4 regions of the Bacillus paramycoides genome follow, and region 4 is predicted to be linked to each of the others. Evidence: riboswitches for the same ligand, from Rfam matches in the RefSeq annotation. Region 4 holds a riboswitch; each other region holds the start of a gene.
What was found. Region 4 has a riboswitch for thiamine pyrophosphate ahead of tenA (thiaminase II). Riboswitches for the same ligand answer to the same signal wherever they lie in the genome.

Region 1 (5,613 bases), 2.1 Mb from region 4:
TATTTATTGGACAAACGATATTTTTTAAACAATATTATGCGAATCGAAAAGTAGAAGATATTAAAGTGAATTTAAATTCCTTTGAAAAGAATTATTTGAACTATGCAGGAAGTGCAGAAGGAATTCAGAAGCTGGAGCAAGACTTTTTTAGAGAGAATAATACATGGATTACGACATTAGATCAGAATGGAAATTTAAAACATGTGGATGATTTTTATGTAGAGGTTACTTTAGATCGTAGGGCAGAGAAGGAGTTTGGAAAAAAGGTAATCAAGATGCCTTTGTACTATCTCATGACCATAGATGAAATTGAAGGTGGGACACTGCCTAAGTTAGAAGGGCGGTCAGTCTATTTTTATGGGCTAAAACGAGACGATAGTTTCATCGCATGTTATGTACATATAGAAAAGGCAAATTTGAGTTGGCTGAATAAACCGTTAGGAAAAAAATTAGCTGCAAAGGAAATTCAGATGAGTGGTGGTAAGCCGACAGTTGCTGAAGAGCCTATCGCTGTGGAAAGAAAAGGAGTTTCTGGAGTTATGAGTGCTGAGGAACAGAAGAGGGCGGCTCATAACTCGGATTTCAATCTAGCAGGGAAAATTACGAAAGTACAATTTCCTGATGTAAAAGGACCGGTAAATCCAATTTATAAAAATAATTTATTTTTGGATAATATAAAGGAATTTCAAGCTGAATTATTATTAAAAGAAGGTAAGCAAATAAAAGATGCAACACAAATAATGGATTATGAAAAGAATGATATAAAATATAAATTATTAATCAAGCCAATAAAAGAAAAAGACGGATCGGTAACATATATATATGCGATGGCTTCTTTACAGCCTGTAGATGAAGCTGTACAAATGGTGGAAGATTACTACATCTACATCATTGCATTTGTAGTCGTTCTCATTTTTCTAGCTTCGTTCTATTACTCTAAACAAATTGCAAAGCCGTTATTAAAAATAAATGATACAACGAAGAAAATAGCGCATTTAGATTTCACAGAACAAATACCGATTACTTCAAAAGATGAAATTGGTGATTTATCGAAAAATATTAATGTATTATCTAATAAGCTCCATTCGCATATTGGACAGCTAGAACAAGACATTGAAAAAGAAAGAAAGTTAGAAAATACGAGGAAAGAATTCATTTCTGGTGTTTCGCATGAATTAAAAACGCCACTGAGTATTATGAAAAGCTGTATTTCTATTTTAAAAGACGGAGTAGCTGAGCATAAAAAAGAGTACTATTTTCAAGCAATGGAACGAGAAGTAGATAAAATGGATACGTTAATTTTGGATATGCTTGAGTTAGCTAAATTTGAGTCAGGTACATATAAAATGAAAAAGGGACCATTTTATATTGATGCTGTAATTGAAGATATATGTGAACATCTTTCTGTGGAAATAGAGAAAAAAGAACTGCATGTGCATAAAAATATATGTTCATTTGAAGTAGTTGCAAATCAAAGTCGGATTGAACAAGTCATCGTGAACTTCATTACGAATGCTATACGTTACACACCAAATAAAGAAGATATTATTATTTCTATAATAGATGAGAAGGATCGTATAAAAGTGTGTATTGAAAATAAAGGTACTCACATTGAAGAAGAGCAATTAGATAAAATTTGGGATCGTTTTTATCGCGTGGATGCAGCCCGTCAACGTTCGCAAGGTGGGACGGGGCTTGGGCTAGCTATTTCTAAAAATATTTTAGAATTACACGAAGCTGAATATGGAGTAAAGAATACAGAAGACGGTGTATTATTTTACTTTTACTTACCGAAAAAAGTGTAGATGATACATGCTACGCTTTTTTAATTTATTTTCATATTATCTTTACCTAATCTTTATTTTTAAGCGATATAATCTGGTTAGAAAATGAGGTTATGTAAGGAGTCGATGAACCGTGCATAGCAATTGGCTAAGTATAATGGTGTTTATTTTCTTTTGTGCATTTATTGTATTTTTAATTGATATTACGATATGAAAAAAAGCGCTCATGAAGCGCTCTTTTTCTTCGAGTTTAGTTGATAGGCACCAATGCTCTTGAATAAGCGTGGTGAAGTAAGAAATAAAAATATAAGTAAAACGGTACATAAAATAAAAGAACCGAGCATTGTACTGCCGTTTACAATTAATGAATATAGAACTGCTGATTGACCTTTCGGTGCATATTGTCCCCAAAAAATAATACCGGCGATAAAGTGACAGAAGTAGCGAGCAAAGCTACCGATAAATGTAGCAAGGATAATGTAACCAAGAACTTTCTTTCCTTCGTTATTTTCATTGGAAGCTAAAAGTGCTTTTTGAATTGGACGATAGAATAAACCAGCAAATCCAATGAATGCGAAAGCAACGAAGTATTCAATGAGTACTTGAATCGGTGTGACGATAATGGCATCGCCTACAACAATTTGTAATAATCCCCAAATTAAGCCTCCTAAGAAAGCCATTTTGAAGCCCCAGCGGTATGCAATAATAAAAATAGGAATCATAGCAAATGAAATGGAACCGCCTGTTGGAAGTTTAATTGATAATGGTAAAATGTCGATGACCAAGGCGAAGGCTGCAAGAATAGCAGATTCGATCATCGCTTGTAAATTGGTGTTACGCATGTTGTCTCCCCCTAAATCCAAGTTGTACAAAAAAGAATAGATATCATAGGAGGATACGAAATACGTAAATAAAAAGAGGTATGTATTTCGGACGTTTGCACAATCCCTGCGTTAGCATTAACTAACAGGTTCGAAGGGTCGGAACGAAGTGTTCCCTCTCAGCGGCATGGCTCCCCCAGTGATAACGAGATTCTTTATTTGCTATTGTTTATTGTAAGCGAAATGGATGAGAATGGCAAACGAATGTAGTATGACAATTATTGAAATAGAATTGTAGTGAAATGTTAATAAATATGAAGCAAAAGGGTATAGTACAAGAGAAATAGAGTGTGCTATAATTTTTCTGAAAATAATTATCATTCTCTTTGGAGGGGGAAGGTTATGAGCTTAGTAGATATTAAAATCGGTGAGAAAGTGTTAGTAAAAAGCGTTCAGTCGTTAGATCAATTATTAAAGAGAAGACTGGCTGCTTTTGGTCTTTCTGAAGGAAGCGAACTTCGTGTGAAGCAGAAAGCGATGTTCAAAGGTCCTTGTACATTGGAGTGTCGTGGACAGTTAATTAGTATTCGTCATTGTGACGCGAAAATGATAAAGGTGGAATTAGCGTGAATAAGGTAGCTTTGCTAGGGAATCCGAATACAGGAAAGACATCATTATTTAATGCACTTACTGGTTCTTATGAATATGTAGGAAACTGGAGCGGTGTAACAGTAGAAAAGAAGGTTGGTAAATTAAAAGATAAGCAAGGAACATTGATTGATTTACCAGGTGTTTATGATTTAAATCCCGTTTCGCGTGATGAAGGTGTTGTAACAAACTTTCTATTAACAGAAGAATTTCAGCATATGTTAAATATTGTAGATTCCTCGCAGTTTGAACGAAATATGCATTTAACGTTGCAATTACTTGAATTTGGTAAGCCAGTTTCAATTGGTTTAAATATGATTGATGTGGCGAAGCAAAGAGGAATTATAATTGATGTAAAACGATTATCAGAACTATTAGGTGTAACAGTCGTTCCTGTCGTTGCAAGAAGCGGAAAAGGTTGTGAAGAACTACTTGCGACTCTTAAAGAAAATGACAAAAACGAGAAAAAGCCATTCATAATTTCATATGGTGTACAAATGGATGAAGGAATCGGAGAGGTGATTTCTCTTTTAGAGAAAGCGAATTATAAGCATCCAAGATGGTTAGCTCTTCAATTTCTAAGCAATAACGAAGTAGTAGAAAAAGAAATGAAAGCATTACCAATTTATAGGGAACTTGCAGCCATTCGATCTCGCTTAGAAGGAAAACTTGATTGTACGTTGGAGGAGCACATTTACAAAACTCGTGAAGCGTATATTGAAAAGTTAAAAACAAATGTTATGCAGCATGAGAAAGAAGGGAAAATTCCTTTTTCGGAAAAAGTTGATAGATTAATTACACATAAAATTTTAGGACTTCCAATCTTTTTAGCAGTCATGTTTTTTATTTTTCAGGTTACGTTTACGTGGATTGGTACACCTTTATCTGATATGCTAGATGAGTTTTTTGGTGGACAGCTTACGGATTGGGTGACAGCTGGACTTACAAGTGTCGGAGCTTCTGATTTTATTCAAGCACTCGTTACAGAAGGTATTATTGCCGGTGTTGGTGCTGTATTAGTATTCGTTCCGCAAATCTTTGCACTATTCTTTTTCATTTCATTATTAGAAGACTCAGGATATATGGCGCGAATTGCAGTTGTTATGGATAGAATTATGGAGTTCTTCGGTTTAAACGGAAAAGCGTTCATTCCGATGATTATCGGTTTTGGATGTAATGTTCCAGGTATTATGGCAGCGAGAACGATTGAACAAGAAAAAGAACGTTTACTTACAGTTCTTGTAACACCGTTTATGTCTTGTTCGGCACGTTTACCTGTATATGCATTATTTGCAGGAGTATTCTTCCCTCAAAGTCAGGCAACTGTTGTGTTTTCTTTATATGTTGCAGGTATTATTCTTGCGTTATTAGTTACAAAAATTATGTCCCTTACCATTTTAAAAGCGGAAAAATCTATTTTCGTTATTGAGCTACCACCTTACCGCGTGCCACAAGCGAAAACGTTATGGTTAAGTACGTGGGAGAAAGGGAAAGGATTTGTTCGTAAAGCAGGTACATTTATCTTCGGTGGTTCGGTTGTCATTTGGTTATTAAACTATGCAGGTCCATCAGGATTTGGTGTCGATATGGGAGACAGTTACTTAGCGATGATTGGTGGATTTATCGCGCCACTATTTGCACCACTTGGATTTGGAACGTGGCAAGCTGCGGCATCCCTTTTAACAGGATTTTTAGCAAAAGAAGTTGTCGTTTCTACAATGGCAATTATTTATGCGGTGAAAGAAGATGTGCTAGGAAATGTAATGGGAGCACATTATACGGCGCTATCAGCATATGCATTTATGTTCTTTATTTTATTATATGTTCCGTGTTTAGCGACAGTAGCCGTTATTAAACGTGAAACAGGATCAGCAAAGTGGACGATTTTCTCTGTCGTGTATCCACTCGTTGTTGCTTATGTATTAACGCTTATTATATACCAAGTTGGATCCTTACTCGGATTCTAGAAGGAGATGTATTAGGATGATGGTCAATATTATAATTGGAGCTATCATTTTTGGTTATGCAGCATATACGTTAGTGAATTTTGTAAAGAGAAGTAAAAAAGGAAAATGCGCAGCATGTTCTTTAAATAAGTCATGTCAGTCGCAAACTTGTAGTCCAGATATGGAGCAAGTTGCTCATAAATAGTAAAAAAGCTTTGCGAATTTGAATTGAACCCAAAAAGTTAGACAAATATATTAAGTAGCTACTAAGGATTGAACTCTGTATTGCACAGGGGACAATCCTTTTAGTTTTGTTTTAATTCTTTTGTGATTGTAGTAATGAATATAAGTTTCTAGTTCTTGCTTAAATTGTTCCATACTTTCAAAATCTTTGAGATAAAGTAATTCAGACTT
Region 2 (5,613 bases), 1.7 Mb from region 4:
GAGCATTTTCTATATAAATTAAAAAGGATCTCAATTGTGAGATCCTTTTTAATTTATATAGAAAAGTAAGGAGAATGTAATTAAGACGAGAAATAACATTCCATAAAGGAGAAATTGTGCCGTATAGCTTCCTTGTATACCAAAAAAAGTATTTGTTTTTTTGTATAAATTCAATATATATTTTAGCGGATTATCTTTGAAAGATTGATACACAGTGTCTCCTCTTTCTAAGCTTCTTGTTCGTGTTTTTTGTTATTAGGAACATGAATGTATCTAGCTATGAATAATAAAACAGCCATAAAAAATACAGGAAATACGGTAGATAAATAAAAACCATTACTAATAATATTTGCTATTAGGGCACTTAATAGAAAGATGGCATTATAAATATGGGCAATTTTTTGTTTTAGTTGAACTTGAAAAGATTCCATCATAATTTCTAAAGCAACAAAAGCAATGATAATAGACAGAAATACAGTATTTGTATTGTAAATGATTAAACAACAGATTAAACCTAAAAAGGCTAAGTATTCAATTAAGAGAGGTATATTGATATTGCGTGGCATACAATTTACCTAACTAAATATGGCAGTGGGTTTACTGCATTTGTTTTTTCAAAATTCCATTCTCCATTGTGTAATTCAAAATGAAGATGTTGCCCGTATGAATGACCTGTGTTTCCCATATGACCTACTAATTGTCCAGCTTGTACTTGATCACCAGCTTGTACAGTGCGATCTTTCATGTGAGCATAGACTGTTGTATATAATTTCCCGTTTATTTGATGGGCGATGAACACAACATTGCCATAGCTAGCTGAATAATATGATTTCACAACTTTACCTGCCGCCGCCGCTTGGATAGAGACGTTACCTGGAGCTGCAATATCTATACCATAATGCATTTGTTCCCAGCGCATATCAAAGGTTGAGCTAATTTTTCCTTGTGTAGGGAATTTGAAAACTGCTGGAATGGAAGTAGGTTGAGCCGTTTGAGCTTGTGATTGCGTTTGGTTTTGCACCACATAATGTTTTGCGACATATCCGTACCCTGTACCAAAACGAATTTTATACCAAGTTCCTACAGTTTCTACTACTTGTAATTGTGTACCATTTTGTAATGAACCAAGCAGTGCACTACTTGTACTAGCGTTGCTACGTACATTAAGTTTAGGTGTTGCAACTGTGTATTTCGTATTATTTTGAACTGTGAGGCCTTTCACTAAAGCCTGTGAACCATTAGAAACGAATGCTTTTTGTACATAACCTGTTTTGCCATTATGTAAAATTTTATACCACTCGCCTTGTTCTTCTTCAATGGTAACGAATTTCCCATTTGGTAATACATCTAAAATTGAAGATTCTAAATTAGGTTCAGAACGAACGTTTAATGCATTGGCATTAACGATATATTGATTATTAGATTGAAGTTTGTTTTTTAGTAGAATAGAATCTTTTTGTACGTAACCTACTTTATTATTAACAGACACTTTATACCAACCATTAGTTGTTTCAAGTATGTTCACTTTCGTATTAAAGCGAATTGTATCAATTGATGAGCTATTTGCGTTATCTTTTGTATGTAAGGCTACTTGATCAACTTTTACATATCCAGTTTTCACATTAGATAATTGTTCAGCATTGGCTGTTTGTACATTTGTTTCTCCCATAGAAGGAAGTAAAGAAGCAATTGCGACAGTAGTTGCTGTTAAAGCAGTAGCTTTCATATTCATATAATAGAGACCTCCTCTAGTTGTATAGTTGTAATTTTATTATAGTATAAAGATATAATATAGTGGGTTTATTCACATAAATGTAATATGAAATCAATATAAAAATAAATTTTTTGAGGATAATGATTCATTTTTACCCAATTAATTAGGATAATGATTTCTAATATAGAATATAAGTATTATATGGTTTCGTTATTTTGTTGACAATTGAGAAAATTAAAACAGTTGATGATGTCTTATTACGGTGTTATACTGACAGTGTTAATTTCATAGTTTGCTAGGAGAGCTGGTGTTGCCAGCTGAGAGTAGGCCGTAAGCCTTTGATCCTTTTTATTACCTGATCTAGATTATGCTAGCGTAGGGAAGCAATTCGGACACTAATAATAAGTCCCCGTTTCTTTGCGTATAGAAACGGGGCTTTTTTGTTTAAAAATTTCATATTGAAACCACTAGGGGTGCTTGTTGTGCTGAGAGAGGAATAATCCTTAACCCTTATAACACCTGATCTAGGTAATACTAGCGAAGGGAAGTGGAACAACGAATAAATTATAATTTTATTTGCTGTAACCACTTCTTATTTAGAAGTGGTTTTTTATTTATATACACATACCGGAAGGGGATAGGGAAATGAAATTTTGCGATAGATTGTTAGAAACTGTACAACCAGTTTGGGAGATGAGTCATAATCATCCATTTGTTGTAGGTATGGGAGATGGCACGTTAGAAAAAGATAAGTTTCAATATTACATTATTCAAGATTATTTATATTTGTTAGATTATGCAAAGCTATATGCCATCGGTGTTGTAAAGGCAACGAATCCACAAGTAATGGGGAAATTTGCTGAACAAATTGATGGGATATTAAATGGAGAAATGACAATTCATAAACAATATGCGAAAAGACTTGGAATTTCTATAGAGGAGATAGAGTCTGCAAAGCCATCTGCTAAAAATTTAGCTTATACAAATTACATGATGTCTGTATCTCAAAATGGCACACTTGCGGAATTAATAGCAGCACTTCTTCCATGTATGTGGAGCTACTGGGAAATTGGAAAGCGTTTAAATGATATTCCTGGAGCAAGAGATCATGAGTTCTTTGGTGAGTGGATTCAAGGCTATAGTTCTGAAGAATATGGCAACCTTTGTGTTTGGTTAATAGATTTATTAAATGAAATGGCAGTTGGAAAGTCTGAAAAAGAGCTAGATCGATTAGAGGAGATTTTCCTATATTCCAGTCGATTTGAATATTTATTCTGGGATATGTCCTACCATAAGGAGATGTGGGGATTTGAGGAGCAAGAACATACTACAGCTTCATAATGTTTCTTTTCATTATGATGAGAAGCCAATCATCAATGAATTAAATGCTTCTATACAAGATAAAGAGTTTGTAAGTATTATCGGACCGAGTGGATGCGGGAAAAGTACTTTATTTCGCCTTATTACAGGTTTAGAAGAAGCAAGTACGGGACAGATAGAGCTGACAGAAACAAAGAGCCATCCTGTAGGGTATATGCCCCAAAAAGATATGCTCCTGCCGTGGAGAACGATTATTGAGAATGCTGCCCTGCCGTTAGAGTGCCAAGGTGTACAGAAGAAAGAAGCACAAATAAAGGCGAAGGAACTGCTACATAAATTTGGCTTACAAGGGTATGAGACAAAATATCCGAAAGATTTATCTGGTGGTATGAGACAACGTGTATCCTTTATTCGAACTTTATTAACAGGCGGGGAGATATTGCTGTTAGATGAACCGTTTAGCGCGTTGGATGCTTTAACGAAGGCATCTTTGCAAGAATGGCTGTTTGAACAATGGAAAGAGTGGAAAAAAACAATTTTATTTATCACTCATGATGTGGAAGAAGCATTGTTTCTTTCTAATCGAATTTTAGTAGTAGAGCAGCAACCGATAACTACTTTAACCGAGAGGATTGTACCGCTTGATCATAATCGGACAAGAAAAGATTTATATAAGCCTGAAGTGTTAGCGCTTAAAGATGAGCTTCTTAGTATGTTACAAAGGCAGGTACTTGTATGATGAACCGGTTGAAGGAGTTATTACCTGCGCTTACACTTTCTAGTATTTTACTTTTCATGTGGGAAATTGGTGCAAGAATTGTAGATGAAATGTACATTTTACCGTCACCGTCTGCAATTGTAATGAAGATATGGAAACTAAAAGATATATTATTTACGGTTCATTTGCCGGCAACATTATATGTCGTTTTAATAGGGGTGGCTATTTCTATCGTACTTGGAGTAGGGCTAGCGATGTTAATGAACGCGAGTAATTGGATGGAGAGAGCATTTTATCCATTATTAGTGGCTTCACAAACGATTCCTATTACAGCGCTTGCTCCGCTCTTCGTTTTGTGGTTTGGATATACGATTTGGAGTAAGGTCGTTGTTACGGTTTTAATTACGTTTTTCCCAATTGCGGTCAATACGTATGATGGACTACGCAGTACGAAAAAAGAATGGGAAGAGCTTTTAGTTACGTACGGGGCAACGAAAAAAGATGTTTTTCTTAAATTAAAATTGCCGTCTGCTCTTCCTTATTTTTTCTCAGCTTTAAAAATTGCAGTTCCGCTTAGTGTAATTGGGGCAGCAATTGGCGAATGGCTCGGTGCACAAGCTGGGTTAGGATATTTCAGTAAAAGAATGATGACGCAGTTAGACGGAGCAGGTGTATTTGCACCCATTGTATTGTTATCATTACTAGCTATTTTCTTCGTCATACTTATTTCGATATTAGAAAAGAAATTCATTAGTTGGAGGAAGCATTCATGAAATTATTAAAACGCATCTTTGTGTTTACATTATTAGTTGCAATGATTGCTGGATGTTCTAGTAATTCAGCATCAGATAAGAGTAAAAAAGAAAAGGAAATAACGGTCATGCTTGATTGGTACCCAAATGCGGTACACAGCTTTATTTATGCAGCAATTGAAAAAGGCTACTTTAAAGAAGAAGGGGTAAAGGTGAATATTAAATTCCCTTCTAATCCGACTGATCCATTAACGTTAGCAGCTGCAGGAAAAGTAACGGTTGGCTTATATTATCAGCCAGATGTTGTCATGGCAAAAGCAAACGAACAAATTCCAGTGAAATCAATTGGAGCTGTCGTACGTTCACCATTAAATCATGTCGTATCACTGAAGTCAGCAGGCATTCAATCACCAAAAGATTTAGAGGGGAAAACAGTTGGATATTCTGGAACACCTTTAAGTGAGATGTATTTAAAAACGATGGTAAAAGAGGCTGGTGGTAATCCAGATACAGTGAAAGTAGTTGATGTTGGCTTTGATTTAGTACCAGCATTAATTACGAAAAAAGTGGATGCGGTAACAGGGGCATACATTAACCATGAAGTACCTGTTATGCGTCATGAAGGTCATGAGCCAGCATACTTTAATCCAGCAGATTATGGTGTACCGAATTATCATGAGCTTGTATTTGTAACAGGTGATAAAACGTTGAAGAAAGATAAAGAAGCGTTGCAAGCTTTCTTACGTGGCACGAAAAAGGGCTATGATTTCATGAAGAAAAATCCAGATGAAGCATTAAATATTTTATTAAATCATCAAGAAAAAGAAAACTTCCCGCTTGTACCAGAAGTTGAAAAAGAAAGTATGAAAATTTTATTAGAGAAGATGGAAACGAAAGATGAGCCATTCTTATCAGATTCAAAAGAATCATGGGAGAAACAAAATAAATGGCTGAAAGATAAAGGAATGACGAAAGAAATCGTTCCAGCCGATGAGTTATTCGAAAACATTTTAAAGTAGGCGAATGAATATGAGAAATGAGCTTCATGTAATCTCAAATGGTCACATGTCATTCGAAGAGTTAGTGAATGTAGCGATGCAAATTGAAAG
Region 3 (5,613 bases), 2.1 Mb from region 4:
GTCACCGTTCTATACAGTGCTTGCATTATGGGTAGGCGCATTATTAATGGTTTCATTATTAACAGTAGAAGTACATGAAGAGGGCGCGAATTATAAGAGCCATGAAATTTACTTCGGACGTTTATTAACATTCTTAACGATAGGTCTTTCACAAGCGTTTATCGTATCAATGGGAGATATATTCTTACTCGGTACGTACGTAGTCGATAAGTTCTGGTTTGTGTTATTTAGTTTATTTATTGGTGGAGTCTTCGTTTGTATCGTATACTCACTCGTTTCTATTTTCGGAAACGTTGGGAAATCGATGGCGATCATTTTACTTGTACTGCAAGTAGCAGGATCGGGCGGAACATTCCCAATTCAAATGACACCAGCGTTCTTCCAAGCAATTTATCCATTCTTACCGTTCACATATGCAATTAGTGCAATTCGTGAAACAGTAGGCGGAATGCTGTGGGATATCGTAACGCGAGATTTACTTGTATTAAGTGCTTTCGTAGTAGTTATGATTGTTGCTGCGTTATTACTGAAAACACCAATTAACAAATCGAGTGAAAAATTCGTTGAGAACGCAAAAGGAAGTAAAATCATTCACTAAAATAAAAGGTTCCTACCGATAGAGGTAGGAACCTTTTTGTTTAATCGAATTTTAATTTCTTTAATGCTTCTGCGAACGGATTATTTAATGGTTCTTCTTCTTTGTTCTGTTGTTTCATATATTTTTGAACGTCACGCTTATCAGCTTTGTTTCCAGATTCTTTTTTTCGTCTCTCTTGGAACGTGGAAAGTTTTTCGCGATAGCCACATTTACATACGAAGATTTGTCCTGCACCTTCACCACGTAATTCTAATTTCTTCTTACATTGCGGACAGCGAGCGTTTGTTGTACGAGATACATTTTTACGATGACCACATTCACGATCTTGGCAAACGAGCATCTTTCCTTTTTTGCCGTTTACCTCTAGCATTGGTTTACCACAGTCTGGACAAGACTTTGTTGAAATGTTGTCATGTTTATATTTTTTATCACTTGATTTAATTTCAGATACAATTTCTTTTGTATAGTTCTTCATTTCTGAAATGAACACTTCTTTTTTTAGTTTACCTTTTGCGATAGCCTCAAGTTTTTGTTCCCATTCACCAGTTAGTGTAGGGGATTTTAGTTCTTCTGGTACTAAATCAAGCAACTGACGCCCTTTTGAAGTAATGTGAATATCTTTACCACGTTTTTCAATTAAGAATGAATTAAATAGCTTGTCGATAATATCAGCACGTGTCGCTACAGTACCTAATCCACCAGTTGATTTTAACGTATCAGCAAGTTGTTTGTTTTGCGTATCCATATATTTTGTAGGATTCTCCATTGCTGAAAGTAAAGTCGCCTCATTAAAACGTGCAGGTGCTTTCGTTTGACCTGATGTTTGCATAATTAACTTTACAGTTAATGTATCGCCTTTTTCAATGCGAGGTAGAAGTTGCTCTTTTACGTCATCCGTTACATCATCATCTTCAAAGCGGTTTTCATATACTTCTTTCCAGCCGGCATGTAAAATTGTTTTTCCGCGTGCAATGAACGTTTCATTGCCAACTTTTGTGCGTAACGTTAGTTGTTCGTATTCGAATGCTGGGAATAAAACGGCTAAGAAACGTTTGACAACTAAATCATAAATTTTACGTTCTTTATCTGTGAAGGCGGAGAAGTTAACGTATCCTTCTGTCGGAATAATTGCGTGATGATCGCTTACTTTACTATCATCAACAAATGATTTATTAGCCTTGATAGGCTTTTGTAATACTTTATGTGCTAAAGAACGATATTCTCCAACTCCGCACGCCTTTAGACGTTCTGGAAGTGTCCCAACGATATCAGATGAAATATAGCGTGAATCTGTACGAGGGTATGTTAGCACTTTATGTTGCTCATACAATTTCTGCATAATGTTTAATGTTTCTTTCGCAGAGTAACCGAACTTTTTATTTGCATCACGTTGTAATTCAGTTAAATCGTAAAGACCAGGAGAGAATGACTTCTTCTGTTTTTTATCAATTTCCACAACGGTAGCATTATGCTTATCTAAATCTTTTACAATACCATCAATTTTTTCTTTATTGAAACTGCGGCTATTGCCGTTTGCATCTTGCCAAGTTAGTTTTAACTGATTTGTCGTTTGAGCCTCGATGCCGTAGTAAGTTTGAGCTTTGAAGTTCTTTATTTCATCTTCACGATTAGCGATCATTGCGACAGTAGGTGTTTGTACACGGCCGCAATTCAGCTGGGCATTAAAGCGAGTCGTTAAAGCGCGAGTCGCGTTAAGGCCGATATACCAGTCAGCTTCTGAACGGGCAACTGCTGAAGCGTATAAATTGTCATATGCTTTACCTGGTTTTAAATTTGCAAAACCATCTTTAATCGCTTTATCAGTAACAGATGAAATCCATAGACGTTTGATCGGTTTGTTAACTCGAACTTTATCAATAATCCAGCGAGCGACTAATTCTCCTTCACGTCCAGCGTCTGTTGCTACAATAATTTCAGTTACATCTTTTCTAAGTAGCTGACTTTTTACAGCATTAAATTGTTTCCCAGTTTGTTTAATAACCGTTAATTTCAAACGCTCAGGTAGCATCGGTAAATCTTCTAAATTCCACTTTTTATATTTCACATCATAGCTTTCTGGATCTGCTAATGTAACAAGGTGACCTAAAGCCCAAGTTACAATATATTTACTACCTTCAAGGTAGCCGTTTCCTTTTTTATCGCACTTCAGTACGCGAGCAATATCACGTGCAACGGAAGGCTTTTCAGCGATTACAACGCTTTTTGACATATTTAAAACATCCTTTCAAATTTCCATACGTTAACTATAGCATACATCTTCTTGAGATTCAGTTTCGCTCCAGATTTGAACGTTTTTTAGTGGGATAACATCTGTTTGAAAGTGAATGATGGCGACAGAACATAATATGCACCATGATGAGACTATGAGAAATAGATATTGATTATGCGTATTGTTTTATTAGTTGCTTCTATATGAAATAGAAAAGTAAAGAACTTGTTATTTTACTAGAATAAGAGTAGACTTTGAAGTAGAAATATAATAAGCACATGGGAGTTTGTGGATGCAAACTGAGAGTATGACTAATCCGTTATTGACCATTTGAACCTGTTGGATAATGCCAGCGTAGGGAGAGTGTAAAAGCACATGTTCAGGCACTTTGCGTACGCGCAAAGTGCTTTTTTGTGTATCTCCCATCACTATAGTTAGGAGATGAGAAGGATGAATATGAAAGAAATTAGCAAAGTAGTGGATTTTGTGAGAAAATCTAATCCGCTCGTTCATAATATTACAAATGTTGTTGTCACAAATTTCACAGCTAACGGTTTGTTAGCGCTAGGAGCATCGCCTGTAATGGCATATGCAAAAGAAGAAGTAGCAGAAATGGCTAGCATTGCTGGGGCGCTTGTTTTGAACATGGGTACACTTCGTCCTGATGAGGTAGAAGCGATGTTACTTGCTGGTAAATCAGCAAATGTGAACAATGTACCAGTACTGTTTGATCCAGTTGGTGCAGGAGCAACATCGTATCGAACAGAAGTTGCGAGACATATTCCGGCTGAAATTGAGTTAGCGATTATTCGCGGAAATGCAGCTGAAATAGCGAACGTTATTAATGAGAGATGGGAAATTAAAGGAGTAGACGCTGGTGCTGGTAATGGCAATGTCGTAAGTATTGCAAAACAGGCAGCGGATGAATTGAATACAGTTATGGTAATTACTGGAAAAGAAGATGTTGTTACAGATGGAGAGCGAACGATCCTTATTCAAAATGGTCACCCTATTTTAACGAAAGTTACGGGAACTGGTTGTTTACTAACTTCTGTAATAGGAGCATTTGTAGCGGTAGAAAAGGATTATGTAAAGGCAGCGGTAGCGGCATTAACGTTTTATAGTGTAGCTGCGGAACTGGCAGCTGCCAAGACGGTGGAAAAAGGACCTGGTAGTTTCCAAATTGAATTTTTAAATCAGTTAGCGAATACCACTTCAGGTGATATTGAGAAGTACGGGAAGATTGAAATTATATAGTAAGGAGGGGAACTAGATGTCGCGTATTACAAAGGCTGAAATGTCTAGGTTGTTATCAGTATATTTTATTATGGGAAGTAACAATTGTGCGAAAGAGCCGCTACAAGTATTGAGAGATGCACTCGAAGGCGGTATAACAATTTTTCAATTTCGTGAAAAGGGAGAAGGTGCTTTAACAGGAGAGGACCGCATTTGTTTCGCAAAAGAACTACAAGCAATTTGTAAGGAGTACGGTGTACCGTTCATCGTAAATGATGATGTGGAACTAGCTATCGAGTTAGATGCAGATGGCGTGCATGTTGGACAAGATGATGAAGGGATTACTTCTGTTCGTGAAAAAATGGGGGATAAAATTGTTGGTGTATCTACACATACAATTGAAGAAGCACGCTGGGCAATTGAAAACGGAGCGGATTATTTAGGTGTTGGCCCTATTTTCCCAACGAGTACGAAAAAAGATACGAAAGCTGTGCAAGGAACGAATGGTTTAGCTCATTTTAGGGAGCAAGGAATTACAATACCGATCGTCGGGATTGGTGGTATTACAATTGAAAATACAGCTTCAGTTATAGAAGCGGGTGCAGACGGTGTTTCCGTTATTTCTGCGATTAGTTTAGCGGAATCTGCGTATGAAAGTACGAAGAAGCTAGTAGAGGAAGTAAGTAAGAGTTTGTAGAAGAAGGCTATGTCGTATTAAAATGCTGCATAGCTTTTTTGATATTAATAATTAGAAATAGGAGGGATTATTTGAAACGGGGAAGGTTTGTAGAGTTGCAAAATGAATTGTTTCGTTTATTTAAACAAACGTTTGATTAAAAAAAGCACAAACCTTTTAAAATTATCGGTTTGTGCTTTTTCTTTAAAACATAATTGATATTAGGAGCATTCCAATTCCGATAGAAGTGAATGTGGCGATTAGGCCTGGAATCATAAAGCTATGATTTAAAACATATTTACCAATGCCAGTTGTACCAGTGCGATCAAAGTTAATGGCAGCAACGATTGTTCCATAGTTTGGAATAAAGAAGTATCCGTTTACTGCAGGGAACATCGCGATTAGTAGTGCTGGTGGAATACCGAGTGATAATCCAAGTGGCATTAAAGCACGTACCGTTGCGGCTTGGCTATATAGTAAAATAGATAGAATGAATAATGCGATGGCAAATAGCCATGGTGCACTTGTTACTAGGTGCTGAATTGATCCTTGAATCATATTTAAGTTTCCGTTAAAGAAAGTATCTCCCATCCAAGCGATACCGAAAATAGCAACAACTGCTGTTGCCCCCGCTTTAAAGACGTTACCAGACACGATACTTTCTACATTTGGTTTACAGAAAATAATAATAAGAGCTGCGATCGTTAACATAACCATTTCAATTGTGTTTGGCATGGAAAGACGAACTAACTTCCCGTCAACCATCCATCCTGGACGAAGTGCTTCAAATGAACCGAGAAGTACGACAAGAAAAGTTCCTACTAGGAAAAGGATAACTGATAATTTAGCGCCTTTTACACCGGTAAATCCTTT
Region 4 (5,613 bases):
GAAAAAGGAATTACGTTCTTTACAGATATGATGGGGCAAGTTACTACAATTGGTGGTGCATCAAATCCACGCGGAGCCGCAGCAGCAGCTTTAAAAGATATACTTAATTTATACCGTAAAGATTTATCACGTATTAACAGGTAGTAAATTTACCCATTGATTAATATTTCACTTTATATGACCGTACCGCCCTTTATAAAAAATACATATGTAGTGGACCTTTTGAGAATGAAGTAATTATGCAAAAATGATTGCAGGGGGTAAGGAATTGTTTAAAGATTTTAAAGTTGTTAAAGAACGTCCCGTTTATATTCAATTGAAAGATTATTTAAAAAAGATGATTATGAAAGGGCATTTGCTCGGGGATCAAAAAATTCCTTCAACGAGGGAACTTAGTGAATTACTAAGTGTGAGCAGAAATACGGTGCTCGCTGCTTATGCGGATTTAGAGCAAGAAGGACTCATTTATGCAGTTAAAGGAAAAGGGAATTTTGTTGCGAAGGTTGATATTTCAAACACTTCGTCTGTTGAAATAGATTGGAAAAATAAACTTAATACAGTTACCTTATTAGCGGATGAATTAGATTTAATGAAACATGGTGTTCGCTGGGAAAAGGGAATGATTGTTTTTAATAGCATTGCTCCAGACGAAAAGCTATTTGATGTGGAAAATTTCAAAAGAGCTTTTCTTACCCGTATGTCCATTGAAGGTGATGTCGTATTAAATTACGGATATGCAAAAGGTTATAGACCGTTAATGAATTATCTACTTCATTATATGGAAATGAAAGGTGTAGATATTTCGAATAAAGACATTTTAATTACAAATGGATTTACAGAAGGATTAGACATTGTACTATCCTCGTTATCCAAAAAATCAGGGCAGGTTATTTGTGAGAATCCGACTCATCATGCTGCACTCAAGCTTTTCCGTTTACATGGACTTGAAGTTCATGGAATGAATATGAATGAAGATGGCATTGATACGAACGAAGTGGAAAAAAGTTTACGTGAAAAGGATTTTGATTTCGCGTATTTAATTCCTTCTTATCATAATCCAACCGGTATTGTCACGAGTTCGGAGAAAAGAACGGAACTGATGAGATTATTTTCAAGATATAAGGTTCCTATTATAGAAGATGGGTTTAATGAAGAGTTACGTTATTCAGGTTCACATTTAGCGCCATTATTAACTTTTGCTGGTGCGGGTAATAATGTGATTTATATTAGTAGCTTTTCGAAAGTACTTTTCCCTGGTTTACGTGTAGGATGGATTATTGCCGATAAAGAACTGATTCATTATTTAGAAAGTGTAAAAAGAGCAAGAACAATTCACACATCTACTTTAGATCAAGCTGTTCTTTTTCAATATTTACATGAAGGATATTTTGAAAAATATTTAAAAAAGGCAAGGTCTGTTTATAAGAAAAAATATGAGTTAGCTGTTGGGGCGTGTAACAAGTACATTCCGTTTCAAAGAATGACCGGTGATGGTGGACTGCATTTATTTATAGAGTTAGAAGAAAAAATTCATGCCCGCACACTTTTGCAAAAGTGTTATGAGCAAGGGGTTACATTTTCTCCTGGAGATGTTTTTTACTCTGATGGAGGAGGAGCGAACACGTTTCGATTAGGATTTTCACGTTTGAAAGAAGAAGAAATAGTTCGGGGAATCAAAATAATTGGTGATACAATAAAAAATGAAATTTGGAGTTGAGGAAATGAGAATTGGCGTTATTATGGGGGGAGTATCCTCTGAAAAACAAGTATCAATTATGACTGGAAATGAAATGATTGCAAATTTAGATAAACATAAATATGAAATCGTACCGATTACGTTAAATGAAAAAATGGATTTAATCGAAAAAGCGAAAGACATTGATTTTGCATTGCTCGCATTACACGGAAAATACGGAGAAGATGGAACTGTTCAAGGGACACTTGAAAGTTTAGGTATTCCTTATAGCGGAAGCAATATGTTATCTAGCGGTATATGTATGGACAAAAATATTTCGAAAAAGATTTTACGTTATGAAGGTATAGAAACACCTGATTGGATTGAACTTACAAAAATGGAGGATCTAAATGTTGATGAACTAAATCAGTTAGGATTTCCGTTAGTGGTAAAACCAAACTCTGGTGGCTCAAGTGTCGGGGTAAAGATTGTCTATAATAAAGACGAATTAATTTCAATGCTGGAAACTGTATTTGAATGGGATTCGGAGGTAGTAATAGAGAAATATATAAAAGGTGACGAGATTACATGTTCCATTTTGGATGGAAAACAATTACCTATCATTTCAATTCGACATGCGGCTGAGTTCTTTGATTACAATGCGAAATATGCTGATACTAGTACAATTGAAGAAGTTATCGAACTTCCAGCTGAACTTAAGGAACGTGTAAACAAAGCTTCACTAGCTTGCTATAAAGCATTAAAGTGCAGCGTTTATGCAAGGGTGGATATGATGGTGAAGGATGGTATTCCATATGTAATGGAGATTAATACATTACCAGGGATGACGCAAGCGAGTTTACTACCAAAAAGTGCAGCTGCAGTGGGAATTGAATATAGTAAACTATTAGATATGATTATTGAAACTTCATTAAGAGTAAGAAAAGAAGAAGGCTTTTAAGTAGCGGTATCATGAATAATTTTTGACAGTTACATGAAGTATGTTATGATGAATACAATACGAAAATTAAATATTTTATCCACTAGGGGGGCCTATTATAGGCTGAGATCAAATTGGAATTTGAGACTCTTAGTACCTGATCTGGTTAATGCCAGCGTAGGGAAGTGGGAAAGACATTGCTATTTTATGAATAAAAACTGTCAATTTCACTTTCTTTACGCCTGTAAAGAAAGTTTTTTTGTTTTACAGATTTAATAATGGTGGGTAAATACTTAAATTTCATACATAATCGGAGGGATTCAAATGACTTTTTCACAATCATTACGTAAAGAAGTAGACTCAATTTGGGAAGCTAGTTTTCATCATCCTTTTGTAAAAAAACTTGGTGAAGGAACGTTAGATTTAGCTAGTTTTCGCTATTATGTGCTTCAAGATTCGTATTATTTGAGTCACTTTGCTAGAGTACAAACTTTAGGAGCTGCAAAAGCACTGGAATTAGAAACGACAGCTCGTATGGCACACCATGCTCAAAATACATATGAAGCGGAATTATCCTTACATGAGAATTTTGCGAAGAAACTAGGGATTACACAAGAAGAAAAAGATAATTTCATCCCTGCTCCAACTGCATACGCATATACTTCACATATGTATCGTGCTGCGTATGAAGGACATTTAGGTGATATCATTGCAGCAATTTTACCTTGCTATTGGTTGTATTATGAAATTGGTGAGCGTTTAAAAGAGTGTCAGCCAGAAGAGCCAATTTATAACGAATGGATTTCTGCTTACGGATCTGATTGGTTCCGTACATTAGTTGAAGAGCAAATTACACGGTTAGATACTATCGCTGAAAAAGTAACAGAGGCAGACCGAAATCGAATGAAACAACATTTTATTATAAGTAGTCAATATGAATATTCATTTTGGGAAATGGCTTATACATTAGAAAAGTGGCCGGTAAGTACAGAAGAGAAAAACGTAATAGGATAAAGAGAAGAGGTATTGCAAAAGGCGCATCAATCTAAGTGCGTCTTTTTTCAATTTATCCCGCTTTAATGGGCAGTAAGACCCCCACCTCAAAATTCAGCGAAAGCAAAGAATTTAGGTGGGGGTCGGGCTGCCCATTAAAGTCCGATTGGTGAGGGCTAATAATCAGTGGGGGATGAAGAAAACCCCCACTGATTAAAGTTTCACTTTATAGCGCTATTTCTACTAAGATTTAATAAAAAGAAATATAGGAAAGCGTCAAAAGGTTTATAGTTAATAAACGGAGGTCATGAAAATGAATCAGTTTCAACAAGAACTACAAGCGTTAAGCCTTAATGATTACCAGTCTGGAAATGTTCTATATTGGGACCAGCAAAACCAATATCCATATTACTATATTGAAGATGCTGCTCGTCGCTGTGGCGGCTGTGGTGGATGTGGCGGTCGTTGCGGTGGATTTCGTTGTGGTGGATTCCGTTGCTTCGGTTGTTTTGGTTGTTTTGGTTGTTTTAGTTGTGGAGGTTGTGGCAGCTGTGGTAGTTGCTCTAATTGTTTTAATGGTACTTCTGATGATATTGTAATATATGAATATCGACTACGAATATTCATATAAAATATTAGTTTTATACATGTACATGTCGACAAAGAATATAGCGCCATCGCTAGTGGATATATTCAATCATTCAAGTAAAAGAGTAACTATAATATATAGGTGTAAATCAAGGTAATCAGCACAATTATCCTTCATTCAGATTTAGAAGCAATATCAACAATCGCTAAAAGAGCATGGAGTTGTTCAAAGCATGTCTCGTAAGGGGAATTGTTTAGATAATGCAGTCATAGAAAAATTCTTTGGCTTTATTAAAGTCTGAATTACTTTATCTTGAAGAATTCGAGAGTATGGAGCATTTTAAGCTAGAATTAGATAATTATATCAATTACTATTATCATAAAAAATTAAAGCGAAGTTGAAAGGAATGAGCCCAGTACAATACCGGACTCATATTCAAATAGCCACTTAATTTTTCTGTCTAACTTTTTGGATTCAGTTCACTTCAATATAGGCGGCCTTTTTCGTGCTGTATGTAACATTACTTACTTGTTATTTTTTTCGGTTTTCAATTTTCTGTGTTCATTTAACCAAATATCTATTAGATGTCTTAATGTAATAGTTTCTATTTCAAGAGGGATTTCGATTTCATCTTCATCATACTTATTAAATATGATAGTTTTATCTCTTCGAACATCTGCCCCAAAAATATTTGCACTTATTTTTTCATGATGACTTTTTTCGTCTAAAACTTTATCTACAGTTTCTGCTATCCAATCACCGAATGCAGATACCTCTACATTAAAAAAAGCTTCTAAAATATCGAATTCCTTTGGTAGTCTAATAACTAAACTACCTGTACTAAGTAAATCAAATTTGTAATCCATATTATTTTCTCCCTTTCCTAATTTAAATTATGTAATAAAAAGAAAAAAATGTGAATACGGAAATTTTAGATTATATTAAGAGGTATTTATTATTGTAGGGAAACGAATTGTTTCTAAAGTTAACAATCTACGTTTCTATAATACTCCATCTTGGCAGGATAAAGAAGTTGCTAGCTTAGTAGATGCAGGATTAGGATTTACGATTGAAGCGAAAGTAAATGTCAATGGATCACCACAATATAAAGTACAAAATAGCAAAGGTAAAACATATTATGTAACGGCAAATGAAGTCTATGTGTATGTGAAGTGAAAAAAGTTCTCTTAACTGAGAACTTTTTTATCTATCTTCAATGCCATTCTATTTCATTTGAATCAAAGTAGCAGCAGGTATCCCAATCCCTTCTAATTAATTATTTTTAGATACAAGCCAATTGTTTTCATCCAATAGGATTTGATTTACATCATCTGAAGTTGGATTGTTTTCACAATTTAGATTTTCGTTATTCCCCACATACTGAATTCATAATGATATTCCGTCCTTTCGATACAT

Region 1: another riboswitch for thiamine pyrophosphate. It lies ahead of thiT (energy-coupled thiamine transporter ThiT); the one in region 4 lies ahead of tenA (thiaminase II).
Region 2: another riboswitch for thiamine pyrophosphate. It lies ahead of tenA (thiaminase II); the one in region 4 lies ahead of tenA (thiaminase II).
Region 3: another riboswitch for thiamine pyrophosphate. It lies ahead of thiM (hydroxyethylthiazole kinase); the one in region 4 lies ahead of tenA (thiaminase II).

Annotation. Positions count from the first base shown of each region.
Region 1 is NZ_CP152427.1:4,636,121-4,641,733, reverse strand. Features, by position in the region: gene AAG068_RS24115 (sensor histidine kinase) at 1-1,805, shown strand, start outside; gene thiT (energy-coupled thiamine transporter ThiT) at 2,009-2,626, opposite strand; TPP riboswitch at 2,712-2,813, opposite strand; gene AAG068_RS24105 (FeoA family protein) at 3,008-3,235, shown strand; gene feoB (ferrous iron transport protein B) at 3,232-5,220, shown strand; gene AAG068_RS24095 (FeoB-associated Cys-rich membrane protein) at 5,237-5,404, shown strand; partial or broken gene AAG068_RS24090 (IS3 family transposase) at 5,455-5,613, opposite strand, start outside.
Region 2 is NZ_CP152427.1:746,957-752,569, forward strand. Features, by position in the region: gene AAG068_RS03835 (hypothetical protein) at 228-566, opposite strand; gene AAG068_RS03840 (SH3 domain-containing protein) at 572-1,732, opposite strand; TPP riboswitch at 2,002-2,113, shown strand; TPP riboswitch at 2,174-2,277, shown strand; gene tenA (thiaminase II) at 2,360-3,055, shown strand; gene AAG068_RS03850 (ABC transporter ATP-binding protein) at 3,024-3,773, shown strand; gene AAG068_RS03855 (ABC transporter permease) at 3,773-4,525, shown strand; gene AAG068_RS03860 (ABC transporter substrate-binding protein) at 4,522-5,523, shown strand; gene tenI (thiazole tautomerase TenI) at 5,534-5,613, shown strand, end outside.
Region 3 is NZ_CP152427.1:417,694-423,306, forward strand. Features, by position in the region: gene AAG068_RS02205 (YhgE/Pip domain-containing protein) at 1-598, shown strand, start outside; gene topB (DNA topoisomerase III) at 639-2,828, opposite strand; TPP riboswitch at 3,097-3,206, shown strand; gene thiM (hydroxyethylthiazole kinase) at 3,279-4,085, shown strand; gene thiE (thiamine phosphate synthase) at 4,102-4,761, shown strand; gene AAG068_RS02225 (anaerobic C4-dicarboxylate transporter) at 4,945-5,613, opposite strand, start outside.
Region 4 is NZ_CP152427.1:2,488,280-2,493,892, forward strand. Features, by position in the region: gene AAG068_RS12835 (homoserine dehydrogenase) at 1-144, shown strand, start outside; gene AAG068_RS12840 (PLP-dependent aminotransferase family protein) at 269-1,717, shown strand; gene ddlB (D-alanine--D-alanine ligase) at 1,722-2,636, shown strand; TPP riboswitch at 2,711-2,816, shown strand; gene tenA (thiaminase II) at 2,940-3,629, shown strand; gene AAG068_RS12855 (heterocycloanthracin/sonorensin family bacteriocin) at 3,922-4,239, shown strand; partial or broken gene AAG068_RS12860 (transposase) at 4,388-4,648, shown strand; gene AAG068_RS12865 (hypothetical protein) at 4,722-5,063, opposite strand; partial or broken gene AAG068_RS12870 (N-acetylmuramoyl-L-alanine amidase) at 5,155-5,373, shown strand; gene AAG068_RS12875 (YxiF family protein) at 5,553-5,613, opposite strand, start outside.